DNA from 4 places in the Vermiculatibacterium agrestimuris genome. Region 2 is predicted to be linked to each of the others. Evidence: predicted binding sites of a transcription regulator. Region 2 holds the regulator's gene; each other region holds the start of a gene.

Region 1 (3,444 bases), on a different contig from region 2:
GTCCTGCGGCAATTCAAAGCTCCATCTTCTCTCCGTCCTGCGCGGCAGACCGCGGGCGGCGGCAAAAATCGTGGGCAGCGAAAGCTACCCCGATATATCAGGCAGCGTGCGATTCTATCAAACCTGCGCGGGCGTGATCGTCCGGGCCGAAATCAGCGGTCTTCCCCATTCCGACCTCCCCTGCCAGGGGCGGATCTTCGGGTTCCACATTCATAAGGGAACCGACTGTGCAGGCAGCATGGACGATCCCTTTGCGGACGCCATGTCCCACTACGATCCGGGCGACTGCGCCCATCCGTACCACGCCGGCGACCTGCCGCCGCTGTTTGAAAACGACGGGTTTGCCCTCTGTGTGTTTCTCACGGATCGCTTTGATGTAAATGAGGTGATCGGCAGAACGGTCATCATCCACGACCACCCGGATGATTTTACCACGCAGCCATCGGGCAATTCCGGCACGAAGATCGCCTGCGGCGTGATCCGTGGAACGGCAAGTTCCCGTCCGTAAGAGTCAGCTCCGTCCCCGCGCTTGCTCTTGCGTCTCCATTACGGGAAAAAGCAAAAAAGGCCCGTCCCCCAGGGGACGGGCCTTTTTTTGCTTCAATTTTTTGCCGTGAGCGCCTTATTTCACGCCCATCCAGCCGGAGATGACCATGCGCTGGACTTCGCTGGTGCCCTCATAGATCTCGGTGATCTTGGCGTCGCGCATAAACCGCTCGAAGGGATACTCCCGGGTGTAGCCGTAACCGCCGGTGAGCTGAAGAGCGCGGCGGGTCACGTCGGAGGCAGTCTCAGCGGCCACCAGCTTGGCCATGGCGGCCAGGTGGCTGTGGGGCTCGTGATCCTGCTTGGCCTGGGCGGCCCGGTAGACCAGCAGCCGGGCGGCGTCGGTCCTGGCCTGCATGTCGGCCAGCTGGAACTGGGTGTTCTGGAACTGGCTGATGCGCTTGCCAAACTGGACGCGCTCGCTGGTGTACTTCACGCACTCGTCGATGGCGGCCTGGGCGATACCCAGAGCCTGGGCGGCAATGCCGATCCGGCCGCCGTCCAGGGTCATCATGGCCACCTTGAAGCCCTTGTTCAGCTCGCCCAGCAGGTTCTCCTTGGGCACGATGCAGTCCTCAAAGACAAGCTCGCAGGTGGAGGAGCCGCGGATGCCCATCTTCTTCTCGTGGGCGCCCACCTTGAAGCCGGGGAAGTCCTTCTCCACGATAAAGGCGGAGATGCCCTTGGTGCCCAGGCTCTTGTCGGTCATGGCGAAGACCACGAACACGTCGGCAAAGCCGGCGTTGGTGATGAAGATCTTGGAACCGTTGAGCACCCAGTGGTCGCCCTTATCCTCGGCGGTGGTCTTCTGCATGGCGGCGTCGGTGCCGGCGCCGGGCTCAGTCAGGCCGAAGGCGCCCAGCTTCTCGCCGGTGGCCAGGGGCGGCAGATACTTCGCCTTCTGCTCCTCGGTGCCGAAGTTGAAAATGGGCCAGGCGCACAGGGAGGTGTGGGCGGAGACCATCACGGAGGTGGTGGCGCAGTGCTTGGCCAGCTCCTCACACACGCCGATGTAGTTGAGATAGGTCAGGCCGGCCCCGCCGTACTCCTCGGGGAAGGGAACGCCCATCATGCCCATCTCAGCCAGCTTGTGCCAGGTCTCCTCAGGGAAGCGCTCGTTCTCATCCACCTCGGCGGCGATGGGGGCGACCTCCTTCAGGCAGAAATCATGGAGCATATCCAGAATTTCCTGCTCTTCCGCGCTAAAATGAAAATCCATACTGTTTTCCTCCTTTTAATTGGCCAATTGTGAAGTTTTAGACAATGTCTAAATATGACCTTGCGCCGCTCTCAGATGCTCGGGGAGGGCGGCGCAAGGAACGAACAAGGGATATTGTTTCGCTTAGGCCCGGGCCTTCTTGATCTCCTCAGTGAGGACAGGCAGTACCTCAAAGAGGTTGCCCACCACGCCGTAGTCGGCCACATCGAAGATGGGGGCGTCGGGATCCTTATTGATGGCCACGATGCAGTCAGAGCCGCTCATACCGGCCAGGTGCTGAATGGCGCCGGAGATGCCGCAGGCGATGTACAGCTTGGGGCCGACGGTCTTACCGGTCTGGCCCACCTGGTGGCTGTGGGCGATCCAGCCGGCGTCCACGGCGGCACGGGAAGCGCCCACGGTGGCGCCCAGCACGTCGGCCAGGGCCTTCACGGGGGCGAAGCCCTCGGGGCCGCCCACGCCGCGGCCGCCGGAGACGATGATCTCCGCGCCTTCCAGATCCACCTTCTCACTGTCCATGTCCTGGATCAGCTCCAGGATCTGGGTGCGGATATCCTTGGCGTCCACATGGATGTCTTCCTTGATGATCTCAGCGGCGGCGGCAGTGGCCTCAGCCTTCTTGAACACGCCGGGACGGACGGTGCCAATCTGAGGACGGTGATCGGGGCAGAGGATGGTGGCCATCAGGTTGCCGCCGAAGGCGGGACGGGTCCAGGCCACGTTGCCGCTCTCCTCATCAATATCCAGGGCGGTGCAGTCGGCGGTGAGGCCGGTGTTCAGACGGCAGGACACCCGGGGGCCCAGATCGCGGCCGTTGTTGGTGGCGCCGATCATCATGCTGGTGGGGCCGTACTTCTCCACCAGAGTGCACAGCGCGATGGCATAGGCGTCGGTGCTGTACTGCTTGTACTCGGGGCCGTCCACCACGATCACCTTGTCGGCGCCATGGGTGGCGGCGTCGTTGACGGCGGCGTCCACGCCGCTGCCGATGACAACGGCCACCAGCTGGCCGCCCTGCTTGCCAGCCATCATCTTGCCGGGGCTGAGCAGCTCAATGCCCACGTTCTTGGCGGTGCCGTCCTCGTTGGTCTCAACAAATACCCACAGGTCTTTGGTCTTTGCTTCCATTGTACGTCCCCTCCCTTAAATAATGCTGGCGCCGCTGAGCAGCTCGAAGAGCTTCTTGGCGCTGGTCTCGTTGTCGGCCTCCTGGATCTTCACGCCGCCGGTCTTCTTCTGGGGCACGAAGGTCTTCTTCACATGGGTGGGAGAGCCTTTCAGGCCGATGCGGGTGGTATCCATCTCGGGGAACATGGTGTCGTCCAGAGTGGGGATCTCAGCCCGGTTGGCGGCCATCTTCCGCTTGATGGTGGGATAGCGGGGATCCCAGGCGGGCTTGGTGTATGTAATCACACAGGGGAACTTGATGCCGATGACGGCCTTGCCGTCCTCCATCTCCTTGGTGACCTTGAGGGTGTCGCCGTCCACCTCGGCCTCCAGGCCGTAGGTGACCTGGGGATAGCCCAGATGCTCGGCGATCTCGGGGCCCACCTGGGCGGTGTCGCCGTCGATGGCCTGCTTGCCGCAGAAGATAGCGTCAAACTTGCCCTCGGTCTCCTCGATCTTGCCGATGGCCTGGCTCAGGATGTAGCTGGTGGCCAGGGTGTCGGAGCCGCCGA
Region 2 (3,444 bases):
GAGAGGCCCTCGGCAGCACTGCTAAGTTCCCCCGCTGGGCCGTCGCCTATAAATATCCCCCCGAACAGAAGGAGTCTACAATTGTAGACATCCTTGTCCAGGTAGGCCGCACCGGGGTCTTGACCCCGAAAGCGGTGGTAGCTCCGGTACGGCTGGCGGGCACCACCGTCACCAATGCCACACTGCACAACCAGGACTTTATAACGGAAAAGGACGTTCGGATCGGAGACACTGTCCTCGTCCAAAAGGCAGGGGAGATCATCCCGGAGATCGTCTCTGTTCTCAAGGAGCGGCGGCCGCCGGACACCGTGCCTTATCATCTGCCGGATCACTGTCCTGTTTGCGGGGCTCCCGTGGTTCGGGATGAGGATGGCGCTGCTCTGCGCTGTACCGGTGCCGAATGTCCCGCCCAACTTCTCCGGCACCTGGCACATTTTGCCTCCCGGGATGCCATGGACATCGAGGGGCTGGGGAGTGCCAATGTGGAGAATCTGGTCAACGCCGGCCTTCTGAAGACCCCCGGCGACCTATACAGTCTTCGGGCCGAAGACGTTGCCAAGCTGGAGCGCATGGGGAAAAAGTCGGCGGAGAACCTTATCTCCGCCATTGAAAAATCTAAGGAAAACGATCTTTCGAGGCTTCTTTATGCCTTTGGCATTCGTCAGGTCGGCCAGCGCGCCGCCCAGCTCCTGGCCCGCCAGTTCGGTTCTCTGGACGCCCTGATCGCCGCTACAGAAGAGGACCTGGCCGCAGTGCCCGACATCGGCCCCGTCACGGCTCAAAACATCACCGCCTGGTTCGCCGATCCACAATCTCAGCATTTGGTGGAGACCCTCCGTACGGCTGGGGTAAATATGGAAAGTCGCGCCCAGCCGGTGGGTGACAAGTTCTCCGGGCTTACCTTTGTCCTCACCGGTGAGCTGACCGGCTTCACCCGGAAGGAAGCAGGGGAGCGTATTCAGGCGCTGGGCGGGAAGGTCTCCGGCTCCGTATCCAAGAAGACCTCCTATGTGGTCGCGGGCGAGGCTGCCGGCTCTAAGCTCCGCAAGGCTCAGGAGCTGGATGTTCCCATATTGGACGAGGCCGCCTTCCTCCAATTATTGGAGCAATAAATATGTCGAAAAACACCCCTATGGGCCTGTTCCCAGAGGGGTGTTTTTTCAACGACCCTTGACTTTTTTCAAATCATCTTCTTTTTGATTGTGAAAAAGTTTGACAAGTTGGCTCGGATAGGGTAGACTTAGTATAGAAAGACGCAGAAACAAGGAGTTGCAAATACCATGAAGAAGGACAAAGTTTCCAGCGCTGTTATCCGCCGCTTGCCCCGATATTACCGGCATCTTAGCGATCTGGCCCGGCAGGGCGTTGTGCGGATCTCCTCCAGTGCTCTGGGCAAGTCCATGCATCTCACCGCCTCCCAGATCCGTCAGGATCTCTCCTGCTTTGGCGAGTTCGGACAGCAGGGGTATGGCTACAATGTGGAGTCGCTCCGCAAGGAGGTCGCGGATATTTTAGGCATGAATCAGGGCCACACCGCAGTTATCCTGGGCGCCGGCAACCTGGGGCGGGCCCTGCTGGAAAACTTCCACTTTGACCGCAGCGGCGTACGTCTCACCGCCGCCTTTGACGTGTGTCCGGAGCTCATTGGCCACGATATCTCCGGCGTGCCCATTTACCCCATTGAGGAGCTTGAGCACTATCTCAGCGCTCACCCCACCAGCATCGGTGTTCTTACCGTTCCCGGCTCTGTAGCAGGGGAGATGTCGGAGCGTCTCATTGCCGGCGGCGTAAAGGGGATCTGGAACTTTACCAACTCAGAACTCCATGCGGATTCCGGCATCGTGGTGGAAAACGTCCACTTTGCCGACAGCCTCCTGGCGCTCAGCTACTTTATTTCGGAGGCGTCATGAAACACCGAAAGGTAATGGCCTTGCTGTTGGCAGGGACTCTCATCTGCGCCGGCGGCGCCATCGCCGCGGATCCCGGCTCTGCCGCCGATCCTCTCATTGCCCTGGGCTGGCTGAAAAGCACCTTCATTCCCAACGCTGTCACCCAGGCAGACGCCAGGGCAGAGGAGCGCATAGACGCATTGGAGAACTCCTCCACCTCCAGTGGTACTGAGCTGCGCATCAAGCGGGGAGACGTGCTTCGGTTGGACAGTGGCGCGGCCCTAACTCCACTGGCAGGGGGACTTTCGCTCTCCAGTGCCGGCACGGTAGTGGACATCACCACCGGAGAAGAGCACACCGGCTTACCTGTGACCGGCCATCGCTATCTGGCTGCGGAGCAGACCCAGGCCGCTTTCTCCGTCACCACCGATACGGCGGTGGTACGTCTCACCGGCCCCTATCAGCTCAGTCCCAGCACTGAGACGGACTACAACGCCCTGGCTGACGCATTGAAGACCATGGGCCTTTTTAAGGGCACTGACACACCCTATGGCTCCGGCTACGACTTGGAGCTGGCCCCAACCCGTATTCAGGGCCTCGTCCTTTTCCTGCGCCTGATGGGGGAGGAGCAGTCCGCGCTCAGCTACCCCGGCAGCGGGATCCACTTTACCGACGTCCCTGACTGGGCGCTGCCCTATGTCGCCTATGCCTATGATAGAGGCTATACCAAGGGGCAGGGCGTAGACGAGCAGTGGCGGGTCATCTTCGGCAGCGACGCCCCCATCTCCGCTGGAGACTACACCACCTTTCTCCTGCGGGCTTTGGGCTATATGGAGGGCAGTGATTTTCAGTGGGAGACCGCTTTGACCGACGCGCAGACCTTGGGCGTCCTGACCGCAGGGGAGGGCACGCTGCTCGCGCAAAAGCCCTTCCTGCGGGCACAAACCGTCTACCTGTCCTACTTCGCCCTATCGGCAAAAACCGCAGGGGAGGGGGGAGGCACCCTTCTGGAACGCCTGGCCGCAGCGGGCGCCATTGATGCCGCCACAGCCCAAAGTGCCATGTCAGGTCTTTCTTCTCAGCGTTTGTAAAGGGAATTGCCTTTTCGTCATTTATAATTAAAACCGCTGCCGAACGAATTCGGCAGCGGTTTCTTTTTCTTCTGCGGCGGCATAGGATGGCGGGAAAGGAGGGACGCTTATGACCACTCTCACGCTCCCTTACGACCGTGCTGCCGCCGTGGCCTACGCCCACCGATGGGCATATGGCCGCAATCCCAAATTCTATGACTACGAAGAGATCGGCGGCGACTGCACCAACTTCGCCTCACAGTGTCTTTACGCCGGCACCGGCGTGATGAATTACACCCCGACCTACGGTTGGTATTACATTGATGCCAACAATAAGGCCCCCGCCTGGACCGGAGTCGAGTACTTCCGCAACTTTCTCCTGCGCGGCAAGCCTACACCAGGCCCCTTTGCCACCGAGGTCGGCCTTCAGGATCTGCTGCCTGGCGACTTCATTCAGCTCAATTTCAAGGGCGAGATCTATTCTC
Region 3 (3,444 bases), on a different contig from region 2:
CTGGCCTGATGAAAAAGAAGGATGTGCTGATCATTCTGGCGGCCCTTTTGATCGCCGCTGCCGGCATGCTGGCAGTTTGGCTGAGCGGTCGGAACGCGGTGGTGGAACATGCCCGGATCTATGTGGGCGCCGACCTTTATCAGGAGGTGGCCCTGAACGAGGATCAGGTCATCGAGGTCGACCAGGGCAGCGGCGTGGTCAACCACATCGAGGTCAAGGACGGCGCCATCCGGATGATGGACTCCACCTGCCCGGACAAGCAGTGCGTCTACCAGGGGGAGATGTCCATGGAGAATTATGAGCGGCGCGGCCTGCGGCAATGGATCGTCTGTCTGCCCAACCAGGTGACGGTGGAGCTGGTATTGGAGGGCGGGGAGTAATATGGAGCGAACCTCTTCTCGGTTCACCACCCAGCGGCTGACCCGTTTGGCCCTGCTCTCGGCGGCGGCGGTGGTGCTTGGCTATATGGAAAACCTCCTCGCCGCTGTGATGGCGCTGCCTCCGGGGATCAAGCTGGGACTGGCCAACACAGTGCTGCTCTACGCCATCTATCTGTTGGGGGCAAGGTATGCGGTGCTTCTGATGCTGATGAAGGTGGTGCTTACCGGCTTTATGTCGGGCAATCTGGCGGCGGCGTTCTTTTATAGTATGGGTGGCGGCGTTCTGAGCCTTGTTATGATGCTTTTGGTGAAAAAGCTGGGCCGGGACAGCGTCTCCATCGTGGGCGTGTCGGTGGTAGGCGCGATATTCCACAACGTGGGCCAGATCCTGGTGGCCGCGCTCATTATGGAGACGCCGGGGCTGTTGTTCTATGTCTTTCCCCTGATGATCTCGGCCGTAGTCACCGGCATCATCACCGGTATTGCCGGGCGGCAGATCGTGCGGGTGCTGCGGCTTCCCGGCGCGGAGGGACAGGGATGAGAAAAAAGCTGATATGGGGATTGGCCCTGGCCCTGGCGCTGACCGGCTGCGGCGGCGGTCCTGCCGTGGCTCCGCGCGTCACCACTGCGCCGGCCGAGCCCAAAAGCCAGGTGGCGTTTTTCTTCGACACTGTGGTGACCATGAACATCTACACCGATGACGAGACGCTTCTCTCCGACGCCCAGGCGGAATGTCAGCGGTATGAGGACTTGCTGAGCAAGACAGTGGAGGGCTCTGACGTCTGGAATCTGAACCACGCGGGAGGAAAGCGGATCCAGGTCAGTCCCGAGACCCGGGAGATCCTGGAAAAGGCGCTGGAGTACTCCGCCCTTTCTGAAGGAGCTTTTGACATTACCATCGGCGCCTGCGTAGACCTGTGGGATTTCACAGGGGAGGGGATGGGGCGCCTTCCTGACGAGACCGCCTTGGCCCAGGCCGCCGAGAAAGTGGGTTGGGCCCAGATCGACATGGACGAGGAGGGAGTCCTGCTTCCCGCCGGCGTCACCATCGACCTGGGGGCCATTGCCAAGGGCTATATCACCGACCGCATTGCCGATTTTATGCGGCAGCGGGGCGTGGAGAGCGGTTTTCTGAACTTTGGCGGGAATGTACTGGCCATCGGCGGTAAGCCCGATGGCACCGACTGGAATATTGGCATACAGGATCCCCGGGGCCTTCAGCAGCAGGCCGTGGTGGGCGCTGTGCCCGTAAGGGATCAGGCTGTGGTCACCAGCGGCATCTATGAGCGGGGCTTTGATCTGGACGGAGTGCGCTATCACCATATTCTGGATACCGCCACCGGCTGGCCGGTGCAGAATGAGCTGGCCGGCGTTTCCATCATTGCCCCGGATGCCTTTGACGCCGATACGCTATCTACCGCGGTGTTTGCCATGGGCTTGGAAAAGGGAACTGCTTTCATTGAGAGCCTGGATGGGATCGAGGCCATCTTTGTCACACGGGAGGACGAGGTGACCTGGACTTCCGGGCTGGAGGGGCGGTTCCAGCCGACATAATGGAATAATGGGAAAAAGGGTCTTCTCTGCCTGCGGCAGGGGAGGTCCTTTTTGACATGGCCAGAAAAATGTGAATTTTTTATCAAATTTTATTGCGTATTCCAAAACATGGTGCTATAATACCACATTGTTCGGGAGAAAAATCCCAATACAAATCAAAACTTAAGGAGAGGAACAATATGAAGAAGAGACTAGGCGCTCTGCTGCTGGCCGCGGCCATGATCTGTGGCTTGGCTGCGTGCAGCAACGAGGGCAAGGAAAGCCCCGCGCCTGCGGACGCCGTCACCGGCGTTGGCGAGGGCAGCGGCTACGGCGGCGCTATCAAGGTGGAGGTCACTCTGTCCGCGGACAAGAGCAAGATCGAGAAGATCGACGTGACCGAGAGCAATGAGACCCCGGAGATCGGCGGCAAGGCCATTGAGCTGCTGACGACTTCCATTCTGAACGACCAGACCATCAACCTGGACGCCATCAGCGGCGCCACCCTGGCTTCCGACGGCTTCCTGGGCGCCGTGGAGGCCGCTCTGACGGCGGCCGGGGCCGATGTGGCCAACTTTAACTCCAAAGTTGAAGGCGGCAACGGCGAGGAGCAGACTATGGATGTGGACGTGGTGGTCGTGGGCGCCGGCGGCGCCGGCATGACCGCCGCCATTGCCGCCGCCCAGGCCGGCAAGAAGGTCGTCATCCTGGAGAAGACCGCCATGGTGGGCGGCAACTCCGTCAAAGCCACCGGCGGCATGAACGCCGCCAAGACCGAGTGGCAGGACACCAACGAGTTCACCGAGAACGCCGGTGTGGAGAAGACCCTCGGCTCTGCCGCCGAGACCTACCCCGAGCTCAGTGACCTGGTGGCGACTGTCCAGAAGGAGTATGACGACTGGAAGGCCGCCGGCTCCAACGGCTACTTCGACAGCGTGAACCTGTTCATTCTGGACACCATGGTGGGCGGCAAGGGGATCAATGACAAGGAGCTTGTCAGCGCCCTGGCCAATAATTCTGCCGCCGCCATCGACTGGCTGGACGGTATCGGCGCCGAGCTGCACAATGTGGGCTCCTTCGGCGGCGCGTCCGTCAAGCGGATCCACCGCCCCGTGGACGCCGAGGGCAAGACCGTCTCTGTCGGCGGTTACATCGTTCCCATTCTGGAGAAGGCCTGCGCCGACAACGGCGTGGAGATCATCTTCAACGCCCCTGTGACCGAGATCCTCATGGACGGCGGCAAGGCCGTGGGCGTGAAGGCCGAGGGCTATACCGTCAACGCCAAGAGCGTCGTCCTGGCCTGCGGCGGCTTCGGCGCCAACCTGAAGATGGTGGCCGAGCTCAAGCCTGAGCTGGACGGCTTTGTCACCACCAACGCGCCCGGCTGCACCGGCGACGGCATCAAGATGGCCGAGGCCGTGGGAGCTGCCACTGTGGACATGGATCAGATCCAGATCCATCCCACTGTGGAGCAGAACACCTCCGCTCTGATCACCGAGGGTCTGCGCGGCGACGGCGCCATTCTGGTCAA
Region 4 (3,444 bases), on a different contig from region 2:
GCGATAAGGCGGTATTTCTGGGCCAGCTCCCGCTCCACGTTGTCGATGATGTCGTGGGTGGCGGCCATGTCGGCGTCGATGGACACCTCGGCGTGGAGGGAGGCCATCACATGGCCGGGGCCGTAGTCGTGCACCATCAGGTCGTGGACGCCGGCGATCTCCGGGTGGCTGAGGACGGTCTGGCGGATGCCCTCCACCAGAGCGGGGTCGGGGGCCTTGCCCAGCAGAGGATCAATGGTGTCCTTGGCGGCCTCCCACCCGGCCCGGAGGACGAAGGCGGCCACCACCACGCCCACCCAGCCGTCAATGGACACCTGGGCAAAATGACTGACCAGCAGGCCCAGCAGCACTGCGCCGGTGGCCACGCAGTCAGAGAGGGAGTCGGCGGCAGTGGCGGCCATGGCGGCGGAAGAGATGCGGCGGCTCAAAGACCTGTTGAACAGGTACATCCACAGCTTGACCGCGATGGAGGCGCACAGGATCCCCACAGACAGCCAGGAGAAATGGACGGCCTCAGGACGGAGGATCTTCTCCAGGGCCCCCTTGGCCAGCTCCACCCCCACCAGCAGAATGGCCGCGGATACCGCCAGGCCCGCCAGATACTCCATACGCCCGTGGCCGTAGGGATGATCCCGGTCAGCGGCCTGACCCGCCATGTGGAAGCCCACCAGAGTCACAAGAGAGGAGGCGGCGTCGGAGAGGTTGTTGAAGGCGTCGGCGGTGACGGACACCGCCCCGGTGAGAAGTCCGGCGATGAATTTGCCCATGCACAAAAGCACGTTGAGCAGGATCCCGGTGATGCCGGACAGGGCGCCGCAGCGCTCCCGCACCTCCGGAGACTGGACGTCCTGGTAATTGGGGACAAAACGGCGCAGGAGAAATTCTGTCAAGGCAAACGCCCCCTTTTTAAGATGTAGGATATGGGTCTGATTATCTCACGGATCGGCCGCAACGTCAACGGGAAACAGGGGGAAAAACAAGCCGCCCCCAGAGGAGACGGCTTGATCAATCCAGATTTTCCGGCATGAACTGCTCCAGAGGAAGGAGCGGGGAGAGCTCCACCAGAAGAAGGGGGAACCCGCCGGTCAGATCGCTCCGGAGAGGCGTTTTTACGATCTCGCTGGGCTGGGACGGTGGGGTTTGGGGAAGAGAGAGGGTCACGGACAGCCCGCCGCCGGCCCGGTCATGCCACATCACCGTGCCCTTGTGGAGCCGGGCGATCTTTTTGACCATGTCCATACCCAGGCCCACGCCGCCGGGCGTTTTGAGGAAGGGGTCAGCCCAGGAGGTGGCGCTGAGCTGGGGATCGGCGCCCATGCCGGGGCCGTTGTCCTCCACCGTCAGGAGGATGCTGCCGCCGCTCAGGGCCGCGCGCAGCCACACCTTGCCGCCCTCGCCCGCGGCCTGGATGGCGTTGGTCAGAAGGTTCAGCAGAGCCTGCTCCAACAGCAGGGGGTCGGCCATGGTGGAATAGTCGCCGCTGTCCACAGACCAGGAGAAGTCCACCTTCAGATCGGCGGCGATGTGCTCCAGGGACTCTCCCAGCCGGCGGCACGGCTGGGCCACGTCGATGAGCTGAGACTGGAGGATGGGCGTGCTCCCATGGACAAACTCCAGGTGCTGAATGGTGCGCATCAGGCGGTAGAGGGCCTGGTCGGACATGGCCAGGCAGTCCAGATCCCGTTGGACGCCCTTTTCCCGCACCAGGGCGGTGAGGAGATGGTTGGCGGAAAAGAGGGTATTGATCTGTTCCCGCAGCTCCCACAGAAGCCGCCGATAGGTTTCCTCGTCCATATCCATCCCTCCATTTCCTCCAGTTTGCGCAAAATCTTGTTTAAAAGTATACCAAAATATGGGGCCAGCAACAACACCTTTTGACAAAATTTGTCGTTTCTTGTCGAAAGTGTGAAATAAGAGGTGCAAAAACTGTAAAAAATTTCCCCAGAATCAGCAAAATTCCCCTTTGCAAATAGAAGGAATTGGGATATAATGATGGGCGCAAGCATCGTTAATACTATAACAAAGGAGTAATGAACATGAGCATCAAAGTTGGCATTAACGGCTTTGGCCGGATCGGCCGTATGGTCTTCCGGGCCAGCATCAATCATCCTGACATCGAGATCGTGGGTATCAACGATCTGTGTCCTGCCGACTACCTGGCCTATATGCTGAAGTACGACACCATGCACGGCCAGTTCAAGGGCGAGGTCTCCTCCGACGACAAGGGCATCATCGTCAACGGCAAGACCATCCCCGTCTTTGCCGAGCGGGATCCCGCCAACATCCCCTGGGGCAAGCTGGGCGCGGAGTACGTGGTGGAGTCCACCGGCCTGTTCCTGACCAAGGAGAAGGCCCAGGCCCACATCACCGCCGGCGCCAAGAAGGTGGTCATGTCCGCCCCCTCCAAGGACGACACCCCCATGTTCGTGTGCGGCGTGAACCTGGACGCCTACACCCCCGACATGCAGTTCGTCTCCAACGCCTCCTGCACCACCAACTGCCTGGCCCCCATCGCCAAGGTGCTCAACGACGCCTTCGGCATCAAGGATGGCCTGATGACCACCGTCCACTCCACCACCGCCACCCAGAAGACGGTGGACGGCGTTTCCATGAAGGACTGGCGGGGCGGCCGCGCCGCCTCTGGCAACATCATCCCCTCCTCCACCGGCGCCGCCAAGGCCGTGGGCAAGGTCATCCCCGCCCTGAACGGCAAGCTCACCGGTATGTCCATGCGGGTGCCCACCCTGGACGTGTCTGTGGTGGATCTGACCGTCAACCTGGCCAAGAGCGCCACCTATGACGAGATCTGCGCGGCCATGAAGAAGGCCAGCGAGGGCGAGCTGAAGGGCGTTCTGGGCTACACCGATGAGGATGTGGTCTCCAGCGACTTCCTGGGCGATCCCCGCACCTCCATCTTCGACGCCAAGGCCGGCATCGCCCTCACCGATACCTTCGTGAAGGTGGTCTCCTGGTACGACAACGAGATGGGCTACTCCAACAAGGTGCTGGATCTCATCGAGCACATGTACAAGGTGGATCATAAGTAAGACAGATATTCAAAGCGATAAAAATGCTCCCTCTTGGGTCATAGACCCAAGAGGGAGTATTTTTATAAGAGTGCAAAAATCGAACTACTTCATTTATTGATGAAGCTGTCCACGTCTATGCCGAAGCTCTGCCCAGAGCCCGAAAAGGAGCAAGAGAAGGGAGAGGGGCAGGAGCAGGAGAAAGATCAAAATATTGACCCAGGCCGGATCTCCCGCGGCCCGCCGGGCCAGCAGGGCGGAAAAGGAGAAATACTCCCAAAACCGGGGGCCCTCCGACTGGGAGAGCAGAATGGTACACAGAGTGTTGAATACCGGGATGAGGAGGCTGGTCGTCAGCGCCAGTACGCCGGCCTTCAAAAGAGGGCCTGTGGGGAGCCAGCGTACACAGGCCAGGTAT

The links. Region 2 encodes Rex, which represses fermentation and respiration genes when NADH is low (regulators of the CRP and FNR family bind a similar motif). Its sites were predicted from a motif close to ATTGTTAANNNNTTAACAAT; they were not measured.
Region 1: the regulator Rex is predicted to act here: its motif matches at 1,792-1,811, upstream of NFR87_RS08285 (acyl-CoA dehydrogenase).
Region 3: the regulator Rex is predicted to act here: its motif matches at 2,002-2,021, upstream of NFR87_RS08925 (flavocytochrome c).
Region 4: the regulator Rex is predicted to act here: its motif matches at 2,005-2,024, upstream of gap (type I glyceraldehyde-3-phosphate dehydrogenase).

The regions. Positions count from the first base shown of each region.
Region 1 is NZ_CALPCU010000023.1:2,253-5,696, reverse strand. It holds gene NFR87_RS08290 (superoxide dismutase family protein) at 1-508, shown strand, start outside; gene NFR87_RS08285 (acyl-CoA dehydrogenase) at 623-1,765, opposite strand; gene NFR87_RS08280 (electron transfer flavoprotein subunit alpha/FixB family protein) at 1,889-2,893, opposite strand; gene NFR87_RS08275 (electron transfer flavoprotein subunit beta/FixA family protein) at 2,909-3,444, opposite strand, start outside.
Region 2 is NZ_CALPCU010000001.1:191,965-195,408, reverse strand. It holds gene ligA (NAD-dependent DNA ligase LigA) at 1-1,112, shown strand, start outside; gene NFR87_RS00960 (redox-sensing transcriptional repressor Rex) at 1,281-1,910, shown strand; gene NFR87_RS00955 (hypothetical protein) at 1,907-2,980, shown strand; gene NFR87_RS00950 (amidase domain-containing protein) at 3,090-3,444, shown strand, end outside.
Region 3 is NZ_CALPCU010000028.1:2,983-6,426, reverse strand. It holds gene NFR87_RS08940 (NusG domain II-containing protein) at 1-380, shown strand, start outside; gene NFR87_RS08935 (Gx transporter family protein) at 382-921, shown strand; gene NFR87_RS08930 (FAD:protein FMN transferase) at 918-1,934, shown strand; gene NFR87_RS08925 (flavocytochrome c) at 2,114-3,444, shown strand, end outside.
Region 4 is NZ_CALPCU010000037.1:5,427-8,870, reverse strand. It holds gene NFR87_RS09720 (cation diffusion facilitator family transporter) at 1-890, opposite strand, end outside; gene NFR87_RS09715 (sensor histidine kinase) at 1,006-1,794, opposite strand; gene gap (type I glyceraldehyde-3-phosphate dehydrogenase) at 2,037-3,047, shown strand; gene NFR87_RS09705 (helix-turn-helix domain-containing protein) at 3,141-3,444, opposite strand, start outside.